Regions from separate parts of the Nonomuraea sp. CA-141351 genome, predicted to be linked through region 2. Evidence: predicted binding sites of a transcription regulator. Region 2 holds the regulator's gene; each other region holds the start of a gene.

Region 1 (5,431 bases), 1.7 Mb from region 2:
GGCCGCCAGGCCGTTCATGTGGGTGTCGAGCCCGTTGAAGCGGGTGTCGATGCCGTCGAAGCGGCTGCTCAGGTGCTCCTCGGCCTCGATCAGGCGCTCGTCGATGGCGTCGATCTGGGTGTCGAGCTTGTTGAAGCGGCCCTCGTTGCGGGTGGCCGTCTCGTTGAGCCGCTGGTCGCTCGTCACCATGCGCTCGTCGAGCGCGGTGAAACGGGCGTCGATGCGTACGTCGAGCGCGTCGAACCTGTCGTCGTGGCGGCCCAGGTGGCCGTCCACCGTGCCCAGCCGCTTGTCGACCCCGCCGAGCTGGCTGTCCACGGACGTGAGCCGCTTGTCGACGCCGCCCATCCTGCCGTCGAGCCCGTCGAGCCTGGTGTCGATGTCGGCCAGGCACTCGTCGGCGGACTCCAGCCGGCTGTCGAACCCGGTGAGCCTGGAGTCGAGGCCTGTGAGCTTGCCCTCCACCCGGTCGAGCCGGGCGTCCACGCCGCTGAGCCTGGCGCTGAGGCGCTGCTCGCTCTCTCCGAGCTGGACGGCGAGGTGCTGGTCGGCCTCGTCGAGCCTGGTGGCGAGCCGCAGCTCCACGTCGGACAGGAGGCTGGAGAGCTGGTCGTCGGACTCCTTGAGGCGGCTGGCGAGCCGTTCGTCCGCCTCGACGAGGCTGGTGGCCAGGCGCTGGTCGGTCTCGTCCATCCGGATGGTGAGCCGCTGGTCGGTCTGGTCGAGCCGAGCGGTGAGCCGCTGGTCGGTGTCGTCGAGTCTCTTGGTCAGGCGCTGGTCGGTCTCGCCCAGTCTCGCGCTCAGGCGCTGGTCTGTTTCGTCGAGCCTCGTGCTCAGGCGCTCGTCGGTTTCGTCCAGGCGTGTGGCCAGATGCTGGTCCTGCTCGTTCAGCCGGGCCGTCAGGTGCTCTGACATGTCGCTGACCACGACCTCGACCCGGTCGGTACGGGTGGTCAGCTCGGCCATCGACTTGTCGAGCCTGGTGAAGCGGCTCGCGGCCGCCTCCATGCTGGTGTTGAGGGTGGCCAGCTTGGTGGCGAAGTCGGACATCCCCCTCGTGATGCCATCGGTGGAGTCGAGCACCGATTGCAGGCGGTTGAGGGCTTCGTCCACACTTTCGCCCACTGTGCCCAGGTCGGCCCACAGGCCAGGCAGCTCGGCCACGGGGCCGAGGTGGGCGTCCACGTGGCCCACCTTCTCCCCGACGGCGTCCACGTGGTCGCGCACCGCCTCGACGTGCTGGGCCAGCCCCTCCGCCCACATCGGGGGCTTGGCGGCGATGTCGTCGAGGCGCCCGCTGACCGCGTGCAGCGTGCCGCTGAGGCCGCCGAGCTCGCGCTCGCGCACCTCGCGCAGAAGCCACTCCATGCCTTCGAGCCGCTGGCGGATCTCGTCTAGTACTGCCCCCTGTGTGCGCTGCTCGTACACGTGATCCTGTGCGGCACGCGCGAGCAGATCCCGCATCCTCTCGGAGATGCCGGATTGGCCTCCTGCCTGGAGAAGGGTGGTGTGGTTGGAATGGTCCACCGAAAGCTCCTTTGGCTCGCCGACGGTCTGCCGCGCAGCGGTGGGGATAGGTCCGATTTGCAGATTGAAAGAGCGAGAACGCGGCTGACCGCGTCAGGGGGAGCACTCCCGCCCGCCCACCTTAGTCTTTCGATCAAGGTCCGTCAGCGGCGAATTGAAAGATCGTCGTTAACGGAAGAATGTCAGGGTTCATGCAGGTAGGGCGGTGTCGCAGATGATGACTGATGGCTTATCGATGATCCTGGTAAGGATGATTACCGCTGATTTTTGGCCATTTAGTCGGAGGTCTGACCGGAGGCGTTCGATGTCGACAGCCGAGCCACGCTTCTTGATGGTGACATTGCCGATTCGCCGCTCACGGAGTAGTGCGCGCAGCTTTTTCAGTGAAAATGGAAGAACGTCTGTTATTTCGTATCTGGTTGCCCATGGGGTGTCGATCGGATTGTCGCCGGTGATGTAGGCGATCATCGGGTCGAGCAGGCGTCCGTTCACCATTTCGGACACCTCGCCCACAAGGTGCGCCCGGATGGCCGCGCCGTCCGGCTCGTAGACGTACCTGCCGGCCGGGCCGACCGGGGCCTCGGCTCCTGTGGCGGTCAGCGTGTGCCCGCCGGGCAGCAGGGTGGCGCGCCGCGTCGCCCCATGGAGGCCGGTCCAGAGCGCGGCCTCCTTGACCTCGCCCTTGTACGAGACCCACTCGGCCTCGGCGCCGCCCGGGATGAACTCGTACGGGATGCCCGGGGCGACCTTGACGCACGCGCGGGCGGCCCTCGAGATCAGGTCGAGCACCACCGGCCAGGGCGGGGAGTAGGCCATGGGGTCGAATGTCCTGCCTCGGCTCGTCCGCCTGGCCGGGTCGGCGAACAGCACGTCGTACTCCTCCGGCCGGACGTCGGCCGCGTCCGTCACGGACACCGTCACTCTGCCGCCCAGCCCGAGCGCCTCGGCGTTGGCCCTGGCCACGGCGGCGGTCAGCGGGTCGGTGTCCACGGCGGTCACGGTGCAGCCGGCGCGGGCCAGCGCGAGGAAGTCGCCGCCGATGCCGCAACAGGCGTCGACCACGCGGGGCGGATTCGGCCATGATCCGGTCAGACGGCGGGCGCGGTGCTCGGCGACCTCTGCCCGGGTGGACTGCTCCAGGCCGTGCGGCGTGAAGTACATCCGTTCGGCGTCCTCGCCGAACTTGGCCCTGGCGCGCTCCCTCAGCCCGGCCTGGGTCAGCGCGGCGGAGGTGAGGGCGGCGTCGTACGTCTTGCGCAGCTTCGTGGCGGCCGCGACCGGATCCGCGCCCACCAGCTCCCCTGCCTCCGCGAGGGCCTGCTGTCCGCGAGGGGTCAGCAGCTCGTTGAAGGCGTCGAGGTCCACATCACCCGACGTTAGCGCCACGCCCGAGCGAGTCGAACCGTGGACGTAGTGTGGAACGGGCACATTTGGGGGCCTGATCGCTCTCAGCAGACGCGTTCGTGTTGACTGTCAAGCCCCTCTTGCATATGTTTCCTGTTGGCACTCTCCCCTTGAGAGTGCCAACGTGCGACGAGGCAGGTCTGACACCCGCGACGGCAGGCCCAGCTGGTCGCCTCTTCTAGATCATTCAAATCTGAAGGGGAGGTCCGATCGTGACGACCGCCACTAAGGTTCCCGTTAAGCCGCTCGGCGACCGCATTGTGGTTCAGCCGCTTGAGGCTGAGCAGACAACCGCATCCGGCCTGGTCATCCCAGACACCGCCAAGGAGAAGCCGCAAGAGGGCAGGGTCCTCGCGGTGGGCCCGGGCAACTGGGACGAGGACGGCGACAAGCGGATTCCGCTCGACGTCTCTGAGGGCGACATCGTCCTCTACAGCAAGTACGGCGGCACCGAGGTCAAGTACGGCGGCGAGGAGTACCTCGTGCTCTCCGCCCGCGACGTTCTCGCGATCATCGAGAAGTAAGCCGGTGTGTCGGGCCCCGGGCGCTCTTCAGGGCGGCCGGGGCTTTCGACGCTAGGAGAGGACTTTCAGCAATGGCGAAGATCCTGGAGTTCGACGAGGACGCCCGCCGCGCGCTCGAGCGCGGTGTGAACGCCCTCGCGGACGCCGTGAAGGTAACCCTCGGCCCGCGTGGCCGCAACGTCGTCATCGACAAGAAGTTCGGTGCGCCGACGATCACGAACGACGGTGTGACCATCGCTCGTGAGATCGAGCTGGAGGAGCGCTACGAAAACCTCGGCGCCCAGCTCGCCAAGGAAGTAGCCACCAAGACCAACGACATCGCGGGTGACGGCACCACCACCGCGACCGTCCTGGCCCAGGCCATGGTCCGCGAGGGCCTGCGCAACGTGGCCGCCGGCGCCTCGCCGCTGTCGCTCAAGCGCGGCATCGACAAGGCCGCCAAGGAGCTCAGCGACAGGCTGCTCGCCAGCGCCCGTCCGGTCGAGGACAGGAAGGAGATCGCGAACGTCGCCACGATCTCCGCTCAGGACGCGCAGATCGGCGACCTGATCGCCGAGGCGTTCGACAAGGTGGGCAAGGACGGTGTGCTCACCGTCGAAGAGTCCAACGCCATGGGCATGGAGCTCGAGTTCACCGAGGGCATGCAGTTCGACAAGGGCTACGTCTCCCAGTACATGGTGACCGACCCCGAGCGGATGGAGTCCGTCCTCGAGGACGCCTACATCCTGCTCACCCAGGGCAAGATCTCCTCCATCGCGGACTTCCTGCCGCTGCTGGAGAAGATCGCCCAGACGAAGAAGCCGCTGCTCGTGGTGGCCGAGGACGTCGAGGGTGAGGCCCTGGCCGTCCTGGTGACGAACAAGATCCGCGGCACGTTCACCTCCGTGGCCGTCAAGGCCCCGGGCTTCGGCGACCGCCGCAAGGCGATGCTGCAGGACATCGCCATCCTCACCGGCGGCCAGGTCGTCAGCGAGGAGGTCGGCCTCAAGCTGGAGCACGTCGGTCTCGAGGTGCTCGGCCAGGCCCGCCGCGTCGTCGTCACGAAGGACAACACCACCATCGTCGACGGCGCCGGTGACCAGGCGGCCATCGAGGACCGCGTCAAGGAGATCAGGCTCGCGATCGAGCAGTCCGACTCCGACTGGGACCGCGAGAAGCTGCAGGAGCGCCTGGCCAAGCTCGCCGGCGGTGTGTGCGTGCTGCGTGTCGGCGCCGCCACCGAGGTGGAGCTGAAGGAGAAGAAGCACCGCCTCGAGGACGCGATCTCCGCGACGCGCGCCGCGATCGAGGAGGGCATCGTCTCCGGCGGTGGTTCCGCGCTGATCCACGTCTCCAAGGTTCTCGACGACCTCGGCCTGTCGGGCGACGAGGCCACGGGTGTCGGCGTCGTCCGCCGCGCGCTGGTCGAGCCGGCCCGCTGGATCGCCGAGAACGCCGGTCTCGAGGGCTACGTGGTGACGCACAAGGTCGCCGAGCTGGAGGCCGGCCACGGCTTCAACGCCGCGACCGGCGAATACGGCGACCTGATCGCGCAGGGTGTCATCGACCCTGTGAAGGTCACGCGCTCCGCGGTGCAGAACGCGGCGTCGATCGCGGGCATGCTGCTCACGACCGAGGCGCTCGTCGTCGACAAGCCCGAGGAGGAGGCCCCGGCCGCCGGCCAGGGTCACGGTCACGGCCACGGCCACTGACCCGTCTCCCTTCTGTCGCCACGGCCCGCACCCCCAGGGGTGCGGGCCGTGCGGCTTTTGCAGGGTCCGAAGCCCTGTGCGGAACTGGCCGCCTCAGATTTCAACGCTCCTGGCCAACCTGGCCGAGGGCGACGGCCGTACCATCTCTGAGCTGGTGACCGCCACCGGTACGCGCCCCACGACGCTGACCAGCCAGGTACGCGGGAGCGCCGCGCGGGGTGCAGCCACATGTCGGCGACGCCTGCGGCCAGGCTCGGCCACGTACGGATGCCCGCGGCCCGGATC
Region 2 (5,431 bases):
CGAGCGTCTCGACCGCCAGGATGGTGCCGAGCGCGGCGGCCGTCATCGGGAGCTGCACGGTGCAGTGGAGGTCGTCACCGCGCCGCTCGAAGATCTCGTGAGGCCGCTCGACGATCTCCAGGAACAGGTCTCCGGGAGGGCCGCCGCCGGGGCCGACCTCGCCCTCGCCGGCGAGCTGGATGTGGGTGCCGTCCTCGACGCCCGCGGGGATGCGGACCTTGATCGTACGGCGGGTGCGCACCCGGCCGTCGCCGGAGCACTCCTGGCAGGGGTGGCGGATGATGGTGCCGAACCCGCCGCACTGCGGGCACGGCCGCGAGGTCATGACCTGACCCAGGAACGAGCGGGTGACCTGGGAGATCTCGCCGCGCCCGTTGCACATGTCGCAGGTGTCGGGATGCGTGCCGGGCGCCGCGCCGGCCCCGTGACAGACCTCGCAGAGCACGGCCGTGTCGACGACCAGCTCGCGGGTGGTCCCGAACGCCGTCTCGCGCAGGTCGAGCTCGACCCGGATGGTGGCGTTGCGCCCCCTGCGGGCCCGCGAGCGCGGCCCTCGCGTGCCGGCCGCGGTGCCGAAGAAGGCGTCCATGATGTCGCTGAAGGGGAAGCCCGCCCCGAAGCCGCCGGCCGCCGCACCTGCTCCCGCGCCGCCGAAGGGGTCGCCACCCAGGTCGTACATCTGGCGCTTGTTCGGGTCGGACAGCACCTCGTAGGCCTGCGTGATCTCCTTGAACCGCTCCTGGGTCTCAGGATCGGGGTTCACGTCCGGATGCAGCTCGCGGGCCAGGCGGCGGTACGCCTTCTTGATCTCGTCCTGACTGGCGTCACGGCGCACCCCGAGGGTGGCGTAGTAGTCGCTGTTTGCCACTTATCGACCTCTTATGATGCAGCCAGGATCTGGCTGACGTAGCGTGCCACCGCGCGCACGGCGCCCATCGTAACGGGGTAATCCATCCTCGTCGGCCCCAGCACGCCGAGCCGGGCCAGTTGGTTGTCGCCAGAACCGTATCCGGTGGCGACGATGGATGTGCCCCGCAGGTAGGGGTTTTCGGAGCCGATGCGCACGGTGAGCGCGGACGGAGTGTCTGCGGTTGTCTCGCCCAGCAGCCGCATGAGCACGACCTGCTCCTCCAGCGCCTCGAGCACGTCGCGCAGACCGGTCGTGAAGTCGGCACCCGCGAGGTTGGCCGCGCCGGCGAACACGATCTTCTCGTCGTGCCGCTCGACCAGCGTCTCGAGCAGCACCGACAGGATCGTGGCCACCACGGGCCGGTCTTCGACGGGCAGCCGCTCGGGCAGGTCGGCGACCAGCTCGGGCACGGAGCTCAGGCCGCAGCCGTCGAGGCAGGCGTTGAGCACCGCACGCAGATGGGCGATGCGGGTGTCCTCCACCACCTCGGGCAGCTCGATCACGCGCTGCTCGACGCGGCCGGTGTTGGTGATCAGCACGAGCATGACCCGCCGGTCGTTCAGCGGCACCAGCTCGACGTGCCTGACCGTCGAACGCGTCAGCGTCGGGTACTGCACGACCGCCACCTGCCTGGTCAGCTGCGCGAGCAGCCGGACCGTGCGGGTGACCACGTCGTCCAGGTCGACCGCGCCCGCGAGGAACGTCTCAATGGCCCTGCGCTCGGCCCCCGACAGGGGCTTGACCTGCGAGAGCCGGTCGACGAACAGGCGGTAGCCCTTGTCCGTCGGCACGCGGCCCGCGCTGGTGTGCGGCTGGGTGATGTAACCCTCCTCCTCCAGCGCGGCCATGTCGTTTCTGACCGTCGCCGGGGAGACCTTCAGATTGTGGCGCTCGGCGAGCGCCTTGGAGCCCACCGGTTCGTTGGTGGACACGTAGTCTTCGACAATGGCGCGGAGCACCGCCAGCTTCCTATCGTCGAGCACGTGCTCACCTCCTGCCTCTGACATCTGAGGAACACAACCATCTAGCACTCTGTGTTCCTGAGTGCCAAGTGTACGGCTCTCGCCCACAAGGTGCGATAACACCAGGTCGCAACCTGGCTCCTAGCTTCTTACAAGGGGCAAGTACCACACTTGCCGACATGAGCGACAATTCCCCGCCTCCGCCGTACGGCCCCCAGCCCGGCTCCCAGCCGGGTTACGGCTCCCAGCCCGGGTCCCAGCCCGGTTACGGGCAGCCTCCGCCGCAGTACGGGCCTCCGCCGCAGTACGGCCCGCCACCGCAGTACGGCCGGCCACCCCAATACGGCCCACCTCCTCAGTACGGACAATACGGCCAACAACCCCAATTTCCCCCTCGAATCGACTCGAAAGCCATCAAACCGCGTCTGTGGTGGATCGGGCTCGTCTGGGGGATCTTCGCCGTGTGCGCGATCGTCGGTGTCGTCGTGTTCTCCACGGGCCTTGTGAGCAGCGTGAGCGACATCGCCCCGTCCAGGACGTTCGCATCCGGCGAAAGCGTGACGCTGCCGATCGACCCGGCGAACAAGCCCGCGATCTACCTTTCCAGCGACACTGCCGTTCACTACGAGTGCCAGATCTCGGGCCAGGCCAGGCTCGCCAAGACCACGGGCTCGCAGACGGTCACGTCCGGAGCCGTCACCTGGGAGCAGATCCTCGTGATCAACGCCCCGTCCAAGGGCGACTACCAGCTGACCTGCACCACCCAGGAGCAGGCCGACGTGCGTTACGGCGTGGGCCGTGAGCTGGCCTCGGCCGCGGGCGGCATCGTCGGCGGGGTGGCCGCGCTCCTCCTGATCCCCGGCGCGGGGCTGCTCGTGGCCATCATCGGCACCGTGGTCGTGCTGGTACGCCGTAGCGGCGCGCGGAAGCGCCTTGCGGTCGGCGGGTGATTTGCTACGGTCCCCGTGTGTACGAGGGCGATGTGCTGGCGGGAAATTGGCGGCGGCCGGGGAAGGGCAAGATCCCGAAGGTGCCCGCCGAGCTGGACCTCGTCGTGGAGGACGCCGACAGCGGCTTCTGCGGCGCGATAGTGGCCTGCGACAAGGAGGCCGTCACGCTCGAAGACCGGTTCGGCAAGCGCCGGCTGTTCCCGCTCGCGCCCGCCGCGTTCCTGCTGGAGGGCAAGCCCGTGACGCTGGTACGCCCGACGGCGGCCCCCACGGGCCCCAGGCGCAGCGCGTCCGGCTCGATCGCCGTGGAGGGGCTGCGGGCGAGGGTGGCCAGGGAGAGCCGGATCTACGTGGAGGGCGTGCACGACGCCGCCCTGGTCGAGAAGATCTGGGGTCATGACCTGCGGGTCGAGGGGGTCGTGGTCGAATATCTGGAGGGTGTGGACGACCTGCCGGCCATCGTGGCGGAGTTCGGCCCTGAGCCGGGGCGCCGGCTGGGGGTGCTGGTGGACCATCTCGTGCCCGGGTCCAAGGAGAGCAGGATCGCGGCCGAGATCACCTCGCCGGACGTGCTCGTCGTGGGGCATCCGTTCATCGACATCTGGCAGGCGGTCAAGCCGTCCGTGCTGCGCATTCCCGCCTGGCCCGCCGTGCCGCGCGGAGTGCCGTGGAAAGAGGGCGTGATCGCCGCCCTGGGCTGGCGCATGGAGCCCGCGGAGGCGTGGCGGCGGATCCTCGGCGCCGTCTCCACGTACACGGACCTGGAGCCGGAACTGCTCGGCCGGGTCGAGGAACTGATCGACTTCGTTACGGAGGCATCATGAGCCAGGACCCCCCGCAGCCGGCGCCGGACGACGACGCCACCCGCTTCCTCCCACCGTCGGACATCCCGCCCAGCCAGGGCTCCGGCCCCCAGCCGTCGAGCTACGGGCAGCAGCCCGGCTCCGAGCCTGGGTACGGACAGCCCGGGTACGGCCAACCGGGCTACGGGCAGCCCGGTTACGGCCAGCCTGGTTACGGGCAGCCTGGTTACGGTCAGCCTGGGTACGGACAGCAACCCCCGAGCTACGGCCCTCCCCCGCCTGGCTACGGCCCCCCGCCGCAGCAGCCCGGCTACGGGTACGCCCCGCATCCGGGAGAGCCGTACGTCCCCGGCAGGTTCGGCCCCCGCCCGGGCACCGACGACACCACGATGGCGATGCTCGCACACGTGCTCGGCTTGGTGGTCTCCTGGGTCGGCCCGCTGATCATCTACCTGATGAAGAAGGACGAGTCCCCCTACGTCAGGGACCAGGCAGCAGAGGCGCTCAACTTCCAGATCACGATGTTCATCGGCTACATCGTGGCGGGCATCCTGGTGGTCGTCTTCATCGGCATGCTCCTGCTGCCGGCCGTCTGGATCCTGTCCCTGATCTTCCACATCCAGGCCGCCATGGCCACCAACCGGGGCGAGAGGTATCGCTACCCGTTCTCCATCCGCATGATCACCTAGACCAGCAAATCCCTGACGAGGGCGTCGGCCAGCAGCCGGCCCTGGAGCGTGAGCACCATCTGGCCAGACCTGAACGGCCCGGGCTCCAGCAGCCCGCGCGCCAGGGCACTCGCCACGGCCGGGCGCGCGGCGGGCGCCACCTCGCTCAGCGGGTAGCCGGACGACAGCCGCAGCTCCAGCATCAGCCGCTCGGCCGCCCGGTCGTCGTCGCCGAGCACCTCGCGCGCGTGGGCGGGCGAGGCGCCGGCGGCCAGGCGCTGGGCGTAGGCGGCCGGGTGCTTGACGTTCCACCAGCGGGTGCCGCCGACGTGGCTGTGGGCGCCGGGGCCGGCGGCCCACCAGTCGCCGCCGGTCCAGTAGAGCAGGTTGTGGCGGCAGCGCGCCTGCTCGGACGTGGCCCAGTTGGACACCTCGTACCAGCTGAACCCGGCCTGCGACAGCAGCTCGTCGGCGATCTGGTAGCGGTCGGCGGCCACGTCGTCGTCGGGCATGGGCAGCTCGCCGCGCCTGATCCTGGCCGCCAGCCTGGTGCCCTCCTCGACGATCAGCGAGTACGCCGACACGTGGTCGGGCCCGGCCTCGATCGCGGCGGCCAGCGAGGCCCGCCAGTCGTCGTCGGACTCGCCCGGCGTGCTGTAGATGAGGTCGAGGTTGACGTGCTCGAACCCGGCCTCCTTCGCTTCCTTGACGGCCGTCGCCGCCCTGCCCGGGGTGTGCCGGCGGTCGAGCACGTGGAGCACGTGCTCGCGTGCGCTCTGCATGCCGAAACTGACCCGGTTGAAGCCGCCCTGGCGGAGCTTGTCGAGGTAGGCGGGGTCGACGGACTCGGGGTTGGCCTCCGTGGTCACCTCGGCCCCCGGCCGCAGCCCGAACTCCGAGTCGATCACGGCCAGGATCCTGGCCAGGTCTTCCGGAGGCAGCAGCGTGGGCGTGCCGCCGCCGAAGAACACCGTCTCCACCGGCAGGCCGGCCGCCCCCAGGACGCGGCGCGCGAGGCGGATCTCCTCGACGACCGTGTCCGCGTAGTCCCGCTGCGAGGCGCCTGGGCCCAGCTCGGCGGCGGTGTAGGTGTTGAAGTCGCAGTAGCCGCAGCGGGTCACGCAGAACGGCACGTGCA
Region 3 (5,431 bases), 3.7 Mb from region 2:
ACGTCCCCGAACCGGCCCGATGCGCGACATCGTCGCGACGATCCAGCCGGACCAGGACGAGATCGTCCGCTCCACCCTGGCCCAGACGGTATGCGTCCAGGGCGCGCCAGGCACGGGGAAGACCGCCGTGGGCCTGCACCGGGCGGCGTACCTCCTGTTCACCCACCGCGAGCGCCTCGCCAGGGCCGGCGTCATGATCGTCGGCCCCAACCGCGCCTTCCTCTCCTACATCTCCTCCGTCCTCCCCGCGCTCGGCGAGGTCAAGGTCGACCAGACCACGGTCGCGGGACTGCTCGGCGCGCACGCGGCGCCGGAGGACCCGATGGTGGCGGCGATGAAGGGCGACGCCAGGATGGCGGCGGTGCTCGAGCGCGCGCTCTGGCTGCACATCGTGAAGCCCGAGGAGGGCGTGGTGTTCACCAAGGGGGCATACCGCTACAGGGTGGCCGACTACGAGGTACGCGAGATCGTGGCCTCCTTGCGCGGCACCACGCGATACAACCCGGGCCGCGCGGCGCTGGCCCAGCGGTTGGCTCACATGGTTCTGGTACGAATGGAGCAGCGCGGCGAGTCGCCCGATGACCGGGTTCAGGACGCCGTGGCCAGGTCGAAACCGGTGAAGCAACTCGTAGATACGGTCTGGCCTAAACTAACGCCAGAACAGGTCCTTTATCGTCTGCTCGCAGATCCGGAATTTCTCGCCAAAGCCGCTAAATCTGATTTGTCGCCAGAAGAGCAAGAACTGCTCATTTGGCGGAAACCGTACCGCGGCTGGAAGTCCGCCAAATGGTCGGCCGCGGATGCCGCTCTCCTGGACGAGCTCGGCGACCTGATGGAACGCACAGCGTCCCTGGGCCACCTGGTGGTGGACGAGGCCCAGGACCTTTCCGAGATGCAGCTGAGAGCGCTCGGCCGCCGCTGCCGCAACGGCTCGGCCACGGTCCTGGGCGACCTGGCCCAGGGCACGACCCCATGGTCGACCAGCTCCTGGGAGTCGGTGCTCGAGCACCTGGGCCAGCGCGAGGGCGAGGTGACGGAGCTCACGCTCGGCTTCCGCGTGCCGCGGGAGGTCCTCGACTACGCCGCCCGCCTGCTCCCCTCCATCGCCCCCGAGCTGGCCGCTCCCCGCTCGCTCCGCCCTGGCCTGGGCTCGCTCACGGTACGTCCCGGCGGCTCGGTCGCGGAGGCCGCCGCCGAGGCCCTCGCCAGAGAGGGCTCCATCGGCGTCATCGTCCCGGACGCCCTGATCACCGAGGTCTCCCGCGCGCTGGCCGGCCTTCCCCACGCCGTACTGGACCCGGACTCCGCCGAGGAGCACCGCCTCCTGATCGTCCCCGCGACCCTGGCCAAGGGCTTGGAATACGACCACGTCATCGTCGTGGAGCCCGCGGACATCGTCGCGGCCGAGCCCCGGGGCCTGGCCAGGCTGTACGTGGTGCTGACCCGAGCTGTCACGTCACTGACGGTCCTGCACGACAAGCCCTTGCCCGCCGAGCTGACGGCCTAGGCGCGAAACGGACTGATCACCTGACTGGCGGCGGGCACGGCCACTTCTAGGATGGCTGGGCAACCAGCTCTCAACCTAGGAGGATGCCGTGCCCGCACCGCTTCCACACGAATACCTGCCGTCGGTTCCCGCGCTCGTGGTCGAGAGCGACGACATCCAGGACGGCGAGAGGCTGAGCGACCTCCACGTCTTCAACGACTGGGGCATGACGGGCCAGAACCAGTCGCCCCACCTGCGCTGGTCGGGCGCGCCTGCCGAGACCCGCGGCTACGCCGTCACCTGCTACGACCCAGACGCCCCCACGGGTAGCGGCTTCTGGCACTGGGTGCTGTTCGACGTCCCGGCCTCCGTGACCGAGCTGCCCGGGGGCGCGGGCACCGGCCCTGAGTTCAAGGGCCTGCCCGCCGGGGCGATCCACGCCCGCAACGACTACGGCAAGAAGGAGTACGGCGGGGCGGCCCCGCCTCCCGGTGCCCCGCACCGCTACGTCTTCACGGTCCACGCCCTGGGGGTCGACAAGCTGGGCGTGGACAGCGACACCAGCCCGGCGGTGGTGGGCTTCAACATCACCGCCAACACCGTGGCCCGCGGCCACATCATCCCCGTCTACGGCGTATGACCGGCGGATCCATCCTGATACGCACAAGGGCGGCCCGGGAGACCCGGGCCGCCCTGCGTTCGAACAGCGAGGAAAGACCTAGAAGTCCATGTCGCCGCCGCCCGGCATGGCCGGAGCGGCAGGGGTCTTCTCGGGCTTCTCCGCGATGACGGCCTCGGTGGTGAGGAAGAGCGCCGCGATGGAGGCGGCGTTCTGCAGCGCGGAGCGCGTCACCTTGGCCGGGTCGAGGATGCCCGCCTCGAACATGTTGACGTACTCGCCGGAAGCGGCGTTCAGGCCCTCACCCGGGGTGAGGTTGCGGACGCGCTCCACCACGACGCCGCCCTCGAGGCCGGCGTTGACCGCGATCTGCTTCAGCGGCTCCTCCAGAGCCTTGCGCACGATCGCCGCGCCCGTGGCCTCGTCACCGTTGAGCTCGAGCTTGTCGAAGGCCTTGGCGCCGGCCTGCAGCAGCGCCACGCCACCACCGGGCACGATGCCCTCCTCGACGGCCGCCTTGGCGTTGCGCACGGCGTCCTCGATGCGGTGCTTGCGCTCCTTCAGCTCGACCTCGGTCGCGGCACCGGCCTTGATGACCGCCACGCCACCGGCCAGCTTGGCCAGACGCTCCTGGAGCTTCTCGCGGTCGTAGTCGGAGTCGGTGCGCTCGATCTCGGCACGGATCTCGTTGACCCGCCCCGCGATCTGCTCGGCGTCACCGGCGCCGTCCACGATCGTGGTCTCGTCCTTGGTCACCACGACCTTACGGGCGCGGCCGAGCAGGTCGAGGGTGGCGTTCTCGAGCTTGAGACCGACCTCCTCGGCGATGACCTGGCCACCGGTAAGGATCGCGATGTCGGCCAGCATCGCCTTGCGACGGTCGCCGAAGCCCGGGGCCTTGACGGCCACGGAGCGGAACAGGCCGCGGATCTTGTTGACGACCAGGGTCGCCAGGGCCTCGCCCTCGATGTCCTCGGCGATGATCAGCAGCGGCTTGCCCGACTGGACGACCTTGTCGAGCAGCGGCAGCAGGTCCTTGTTGGCCGAGATCTTGCTGTTGACGATCAGGATGTACGGGTCCTCGAGCACGGCCTCCATGCGGTCCGAGTCGGTGACGAAGTACATCGACGTCATGCCCTTGTCGAAGCGCATGCCCTCGGTGAGCTCGAGCTCGAGGCCGAAGGTGTTGCTCTCCTCGACGGTGATGACGCCTTCCTTGCCGACCTTGTCCATCGCCTCGGCGATGAGCGAGCCGATCTCGGGGTCGGCGGCGGAGATGGAGGCGGTGGAGGCGATCTGCTCCTTGGTCTCCACGTCCTTGGCCAGCTTGGAGAGCTCCTCGCTGACGCGCTCGACGGCAGCCTCGATGCCCTTCTTCAGGGCCATCGGGTTGGCGCCGGCGGCGACGTTACGCAGACCCTCACGCACCAGCGCCTGGGCGAGCACGGTGGCGGTGGTGGTGCCGTCACCCGCGACGTCGTCGGTCTTCTTGGCGACTTCCTTGACCAGCTCTGCGCCGATCTTCTCCCAGGGGTCCTCGAGCTCGATCTCCTTGGCGATGGACACACCGTCGTTGGTGATCGTGGGAGCGCCCCACTTCTTCTCCAGCACGACGTTGCGGCCCTTGGGACCCAAGGTCACCTTGACGGCGTCGGCGAGCTGGTTCATACCGCGCTCGAGACCGCGCCGGGCGTCCTCGTCAAACGCGATCATCTTGGCTGCCATAAGGCTAGACCTCCCAGATGCAGGGTGGCTTGTCGTGGACCGAGCCGACGCCCGCGACGGCATGGGTCAGCATCTCCTTCGGCAGACCCCATCGTCCCGATCCGAGTTGGCACTCTGCTGTAGAGAGTGCCAACGAACTGTTTAGCACTCTACCCTGCCGAGTGCAAGCGAGAGACCTCCCCCGGGTGTTCCTTCCCAGGTGAGGGAGCGCCGACGCCTGGACTGAGGAGCGCAGGGAGCGTAGCGACCAAAGCGACGAGGGAAGGCGGCGGCTCCCCAGCGACCGAGCCGCCTCCGCGAAGTGGAGGCCATGAACACGCGAGGGAGCGCCGACGCCTGGACCGAGGAGCAGCGGAAGCGAAGCGACCAGAGCGACGAGGGAAGGCGACGGCTCCCCAGCGACATGAAGGTGCGGCGAGCCACCCCATGCGGCTCGCCGCACCCGAGTCGACGAAAGAAAGGTGGCAGGTTCACACGGACTGCGCTGCCGCGCGACCCTGCCGGTGCATACCAGCGGGGGCGTATCAGACCGCGCGAACGGCCTCTGCTTGGGGACCCTTCTGGCCCTGCGTGATCTCGAACTCGACTCTCTGCCCCTGTTCGAGAGCTCTGTACCCGTCCATCAGGATCGCTGAGTAATGGACGAATACATCCTTACCACCGTCTACCGCGATGAAGCCGTAGCCCTTGTCCGCGTTGAACCACTTGACGGTGCCCTGCGCCACTTCCGACTCCTCTTACTGGGCCCACAGATCTCGCCCATTCCTCCGCGAGACCCGTAATCACCTGACTTAACGGAAAATCAGCCAGACGATCGCCCTCGACCATACCTGTGGCACGGGGTTTGGCAACAGAGTCAATCCACAAACGTCGCATTTCTTCGCATCGAAGGCCGTTGAAAGGTTCATTTGGCCTGGAAAAGCAGAAGGCGCCCACTAGGGGCGCCTTCAACACTGTGATCTATGGCACTCAGCCGCCGGCGACTGCCGGGATGATAGAGATCTGAGTGCCCTCAGGTGCTGGAGTGTCGAGCCCGTCGACGAATCGGACATCCTCTTCCCCAACGTAAACGTTGACGAAACGCCGAATCTTGCCCGATTCATCCAGAATTCTCGCGCCGATCCCCGGGTAGTCGGAGTCGAGCTTGACGAGGACGTCACGAAGAGTCGCGCCCTCGCCACTGACTTCCGCGTTGCCCCCGGTGTACGTGCGCAGAATGGTGGGAATCCGCACAGTAACGCTCATGGTTAAACTCGCCTTTCCTGGTTGTCAGACAGCCGCGCGGAACGCGTCGAGGGAGGGCCGGATCACGGCCGTGGGCTTGGCGTCGTCGCTGATCGCGTCGAGCGTCTTGAGTCCGTCGCCCGTGTTGAGCACCACGGTCTCGGCCTCGGGATCGAGCCGCCCGCTCTCGGCCAGCTTCTTCAGCACGCCCACGGTGACCCCGCCCGCGGTCTCGGCGAAGACGCCCTCGGTCGAGGCCAGGAGCTTGATCGCGGCCACGATCTCGGCGTCGGTGACGTCCTCGACGGCACCCCCGGTGCGCCGGGCGATGTCCAGCACGTAAGGCCCGTCGGCCGGGTTGCCGATGGCCAGCGACT
Region 4 (5,431 bases), 3.1 Mb from region 2:
CCGTGCGCGACAAGGGCGCGGACGCCGCCGCGGAAACGGCCCGCGATCGCGGCCGCCCGGTGGAGGCCGACCGAGACGCAGTCGGCCGGCAGGGAGCGCATTTCGTCCCGCGGTGCAGTGCCTGTCGTTGGGGTAGTGCCACGCGGCACTACCCCACCCGCCCTAGAAGTCCATGTCGCCGCCGCCCGGCATGGCCGGAGCGGCAGGGGTCTTCTCGGGCTTCTCCGCGATGACGGCCTCGGTGGTGAGGAAGAGCGCCGCGATGGAGGCGGCGTTCTGCAGCGCGGAGCGCGTCACCTTGGCCGGGTCGAGGATGCCCGCCTCGAACATGTTGACGTACTCGCCGGAAGCGGCGTTCAGGCCCTCACCCGGGGTGAGGTTGCGAACGCGCTCCACCACGACTCCGCCCTCGAGGCCGGCGTTGACCGCGATCTGCTTCAGCGGCTCCTCCAGAGCCTTGCGCACGATCGCCGCGCCCGTGGCCTCGTCACCGTTGAGCTCGAGCTTGTCGAAGGCCTTGGCGCCGGCCTGCAGCAGCGCCACGCCACCACCGGGGACGATGCCCTCCTCGACGGCCGCCTTGGCGTTGCGCACGGCGTCCTCGATGCGGTGCTTGCGCTCCTTCAGCTCGACCTCGGTCGCGGCACCGGCCTTGATGACCGCCACGCCGCCGGCCAGCTTGGCCAGGCGCTCCTGGAGCTTCTCACGGTCGTAGTCGGAGTCGGTGCGCTCGATCTCGGCGCGGATCTCGTTGACCCGCCCCGCGATCTGCTCGGCGTCACCGGCGCCGTCCACGATCGTGGTCTCGTCCTTGGTCACCACGACCTTACGGGCGCGGCCGAGCAGGTCGAGGGTGGCGTTCTCGAGCTTGAGACCGACCTCCTCGGCGATGACCTGTCCACCGGCCAGGATGGCGATGTCGTTGAGCATGGCCTTGCGACGGTCGCCGAAGCCCGGGGCCTTGACCGCCACCGACCGGAAGACTCCCTTCATCTTGTTGACGACCAGGGTCGCCAGGGCCTCGCCCTCGATGTCCTCAGCGATGATCAGCAGCGGCTTGCCCGACTGGACGACCTTGTCCAGCAGCGGCAGCACCTCTCTGTTGGCGGAGACCTTGCCGCTCACGATGAGCACGTACGGATCGTCCAGGACCGCTTCGAGCCGGTCGGAGTCGGTGATGAAGAGCGGGGCGATGTACCCCTTGTCGAAGCGCATGCCCTCGGTGAGCTCGAGCTCGAGGCCGAAGGTGTTGCTCTCCTCGACAGTGATGACGCCTTCCTTGCCGACCTTGTCCATCGCCTCGGCGATGAGCGAGCCGATCTCGGGGTCGGCGGCGGAGATGGAGGCGGTGGAGGCGATCTGCTCCTTGGTCTCCACGTCCTTGGCCAGCTTGGAGAGCTCCTGGCTGACGCGCTCGACGGCAGCCTCGATGCCCTTCTTCAGGGCCATCGGGTTGGCGCCGGCGGCGACGTTACGCAGACCCTCACGCACCAGCGCCTGGGCGAGCACGGTGGCGGTGGTGGTGCCGTCACCCGCGACGTCGTCGGTCTTCTTGGCGACTTCCTTGACCAGCTCTGCGCCGATCTTCTCCCAGGGGTCCTCGAGCTCGATCTCCTTGGCGATGGACACACCGTCGTTGGTGATCGTGGGAGCGCCCCACTTCTTCTCCAGCACCACGTTGCGGCCCTTGGGACCCAAGGTCACCTTGACGGCGTCGGCGAGCTGGTTCATGCCGCGCTCGAGACCGCGCCGGGCGTCCTCGTCGAACGCGATCATCTTCGAAGTCATCATTGCTCCTGCTCTTGATGGGGGTTGCCGGGACCGCGCCCGCGACGGACGGTCCGCCGGAAGGCGGACCTCGCTGTCCCGGCACACGCCTTGCCGTTGGCACTCTCCAGGTGCGAGTGCCAGGCGTCCCATCGCACTCTACCCACAACTTGCGTGCCGCGCACCTAGTGCGCGTCACGCAATATCGGATAGGGTTGGGCCATGAACGATGACGCCATGGACCTCCGGGCGCGCAACAAGCAGGCCACCCGGGAAGCGATCAGCCATGCCGCGCTGCGCCTGGCCATAGAGCAGGGTCCCCACGGGCTGGCCCTTGTGCGCGTCCATGACATCGCCGAGGCCGCGGGTGTCTCATCCCGCACCTACAACAACTACTTCTCCAGCAGAGGGGAGGCGATCTGCGCCTTCCAGTCCGACCAGTCCAAGCGCGCCGGCCAGGCGCTGTGCTCCCGGCCCGCCGACGAGCGGCTCGACCAGGCCATCATCGCGGCCATGATCGAGCTCTACACCGACCCCGAGCCCGACAAGGCCGGCCTGCGCATGATCATGTCGACGCCCGAGCTGGAGGGCGAAGCGCTGAAAGCGTTCACCATGGCGGAGGGCCCGCTCACCGAGGCGATCGCGGCGCGCACCGGCACAGATCCCGGACGCGACCTGTTCCCCGCCGTCATGGCCGCCGCGGTCGCCGGGGCCATCCGCGTGGCGGGACGGCACTGGCTCCAACCCGGCAACACCGACTCCTTCGCCACCGTCCTCCGCCATGCCCTGTCCTGCGTCTGCCCCGCCACGCCACCCGAAGGCCCACGGGATCAGTGACCTCGCAAGCGCGGGCCCGCTCCCCCGCTGGAGAGCAGGCCCGCCTTCCGCGTCAGAGATTTCCGACGAAGACCGGCGGAATACGGTCCTTCCACGGCATGGCCTGTTCCAGGTGAGCGGCGATCTGGAACAGCAGGTCCTCACGCCCGTAAGCGGCGACGATCTGCACGCCGATCGGCAGCCCGTCCTCGCTGTGAGCGAGAGGAAGGCTGATCGCCGGCAAGCCGGTGACGTTGAACACCTGAGTGAACGGCCCGTACTCGGTCAACGACTCCAGCCAGCTCGTCAGAGTCTGGCCGGGATCGTCGAACCGCAGGGTGCCGTGCGGCGCCGGGAGGCGGCCCAGCGTCGGGGTGACGAGCAGGTCATAGCCGGTGAAGAACGCGCCCACCGACCGGCTCACCCGGTTCTGCGCGTTGAGCGCGGCCAGCATGTCCAGCGCGCTGTACTCCCTGGCCGCCTTCAAGAACTGCCGGGAGACGGCCTCCATCTCCGCCTCGTCAGGTCCCCGGGGAGCCAGCAGCAGCGTGGCGGCGATCGCGACTCCCTCGCACACCCAGGCCTGCATGACGGCCTCCCGATCGACCACCGGGCTCGCCTCGGCGACGGTGTGCCCGGCCTGCTCCAGCACTCGGCCCGCCTGGACCGCCGCCGCGGCCACCTGGGGATCCACCGTCGTCCCCGCCCAGCCTTCGGTGGTCACCGCCACCCGCAACCGGCCGGGATCGGTCCCGATCTCGTCGGCGTACGCCCGGCGCGGGGGCGGCGCGGTGTACTTGTCGCCGATCCCCGGCCCCTGGACGGCGTCCAGCAGGTGAGCGGCGTCGCGGACAGTGCGCGTCAGCGCGAACTCATAGGCCATGCCGAGCATCAGCTCTCCCGCATCGGGTCCGGGCGTGATGCGGCCCCGGCTCGGTTTGAGCCCGACCAGCCCGCAGCAGGAAGCCGGGACCCGGATGGAGCCGGCCCCGTCGCTGGCATGCGCGACAGGCACCGCCCCCGCGGCGACCAGGGCGGCGGCGCCACCGCTCGACCCGCCCACACCCCTGTCGAGGTTCCATGGGTTGCGTGCCGGGCCGTATCTGAGGGGTTCGGTGGAGAAGCTGACGCACATCTCCGGCACGGTGGTCAGGCCGAGGGTGACCAGGCCGGCGGCCCGGAAGCGCGTCATCAGATCGGTGTCGCGCCAGGCGAGGATGCCCGGCAGGGCACGGCTTCCCAGGGTGAACGGCACCCCTTCGGCCACGGGCCCGTGGTCCTTGATCAGGAAGGGCACACCGGACAGCGGCCCGTCGGCGGCGTGGTCGAGCGCCGGGGAGAACACCGGCAGCGCCAGGCCGTTCACTTTCGCGTTCGCCGCTTCCAGCGCCTGCCGCGCCGTCGCCTCTACCTCGTCGGCGGTGACCTCACCCGACTTGATCAGGTCACGGATGCCGACAGCGTCGTACCTTGCGTACTCGTGGAGCTCCACGAAGAGTCCTTTCGATCACAGGTGGGAATGCTGCATGAAAAGCAGCCCGAAGGGGGCGATGGTCGAAACGCCGGGCCGCGGGGCCCGGGGACCATCCCCTGGCAGTGATCGAAGTGTTTCTACGCTCGGTACATCACGTCCCATGCTGGCAGCGGCCGCACCCGGCCGTCGACCGAATTTCCTCGGTCATGCGGGGCGTGCGTCAGCGAGTGGACTCGCGAGCCATCAGGTCGAAGGGCGCGGTGTACTCGCGGGCCGGGCGTGACGGGTCCTGCATGCGAGCGGTCACCAGCTCGACGGCCTTGGCGGCCATCCACCGGTGGTCCGGCGCCACGGTGGACAGCGAGGGGACCATGTACGCCGACTCGGGGATGTCGTCGAAGCCGACGATACGGACGTCGCCGGGGACTCGGACGCCGCGATCGGCGAGGCCGCGGAGGACGCCCTGGGCGACGGTGTCGGTCACCGCGACCACGCCGTCGACCTCGTGACCGGCGTCGACAAGGTGGTGGGCCGCGTCGCGGCCCGATTCGAGCGTCATCCCGTTGACGGCGTACAGCAGCGCCGGATCGGCGTCGAGCCCCCGTTCGGCGAGCGCGGCGAGGTAGCCCTGGTAGCGGCGCGTGACCACGTTCACGCCGTCGAGGGTGCTGCCGGTGACGATCGCGATCCGGCGGCATCCACGGTCGATCAGATGGGTGGTCGCCGCTTTCGTGCCTTCTTCGTTGGGCATGGCGACGTGGTCGAATTTGGCCTCGAAGTTCTGCTCGCCGAGCATCACGATCGGGTAGTCGCCCGCGGTCAGCCGTGAATCCTGAGGATCGACTCCGACCGCGCTGAGGATGAGCCCGTCGAAGTGAAGGATGTGCGAATGGGTGATCGCCTCGAGCTCCCCCGTCGCGGCCGCGCCGGTCTGCTCGATCGCGACGTGGAAGCCGTGAGCCCGCGCCTGGTCGATCACGTGGGCGGCCAGCTGGCCGAAGTATGGTCGGTCGATCTCGGGCACGGCCAGCCCGATGACGCCGGTCCGCCCGGATCTCAGGGTCCGGGCGGAGACGTTGACGCGGTAACCCGATTGGCGGATCGCCTCCAGCACCCGGCGGCGGACCTGGTCGCTGACTCCGGCGCGGCCGTTGATGACGTTGGAGACCGTCATCTTCGACACCCCGGACAGCTTGGCGACGTCGCTCATGGTGACCATGCCGCTCCTCAGGTCCTGCCTCCTTCGGCCGGATCCGATCCGACCACGTCCGACTGCGGTCGCCGCTTACTTGAGCCTACTGCGCCGCACCAGGCAAGTATGGCCACAGCGGACGGCTGCCCGCGTGGAGGAGCGGGCCAAGAACGAGAGCCGGA

Evidence for each region. The regulator HrcA, encoded in region 2, represses chaperone genes, less so after heat shock. The targets are predictions, from matches to a motif close to TTGGCACTCTCNNNNNGAGAGTGCCAA.
Region 1: a site for HrcA is predicted at 3,028-3,054, ahead of groES (co-chaperone GroES). Genes of this name have one in related genera too.
Region 3: a site for HrcA is predicted at 3,937-3,963, ahead of groL (chaperonin GroEL). Genes of this name have one in related genera too.
Region 4: a site for HrcA is predicted at 1,885-1,911, ahead of groL (chaperonin GroEL). Genes of this name have one in related genera too.

The regions. Positions count from the first base shown of each region.
Region 1 covers NZ_CP191982.1:1,088,208-1,093,638, forward strand. The annotation lists gene ACQPWU_RS05725 (hypothetical protein) at 1-1,527, opposite strand, end outside; gene ACQPWU_RS05730 (class I SAM-dependent methyltransferase) at 1,717-2,892, opposite strand; gene groES (co-chaperone GroES) at 3,144-3,455, shown strand; gene groL (chaperonin GroEL) at 3,527-5,146, shown strand.
Region 2 covers NZ_CP191982.1:2,809,089-2,814,519, reverse strand. The annotation lists gene dnaJ (molecular chaperone DnaJ) at 1-868, opposite strand, end outside; gene hrcA (heat-inducible transcriptional repressor HrcA) at 880-1,893, opposite strand; gene ACQPWU_RS13660 (hypothetical protein) at 2,052-2,822, shown strand; gene ACQPWU_RS13655 (DUF3097 domain-containing protein) at 2,840-3,646, shown strand; gene ACQPWU_RS13650 (DUF4870 domain-containing protein) at 3,643-4,314, shown strand; gene hemW (radical SAM family heme chaperone HemW) at 4,311-5,431, opposite strand, start outside.
Region 3 covers NZ_CP191982.1:11,831,650-11,837,080, forward strand. The annotation lists gene ACQPWU_RS55735 (HelD family protein) at 1-1,507, shown strand, start outside; gene ACQPWU_RS55740 (YbhB/YbcL family Raf kinase inhibitor-like protein) at 1,596-2,126, shown strand; gene groL (chaperonin GroEL) at 2,205-3,830, opposite strand; gene ACQPWU_RS55750 (cold-shock protein) at 4,355-4,555, opposite strand; gene ACQPWU_RS55755 (MoaD/ThiS family protein) at 4,800-5,075, opposite strand; gene thrC (threonine synthase) at 5,100-5,431, opposite strand, start outside.
Region 4 covers NZ_CP191982.1:5,943,670-5,949,100, forward strand. The annotation lists gene groL (chaperonin GroEL) at 163-1,788, opposite strand; gene ACQPWU_RS28325 (TetR/AcrR family transcriptional regulator) at 1,990-2,604, shown strand; gene ACQPWU_RS28330 (amidase) at 2,657-4,075, opposite strand; gene ACQPWU_RS28335 (LacI family DNA-binding transcriptional regulator) at 4,278-5,276, opposite strand.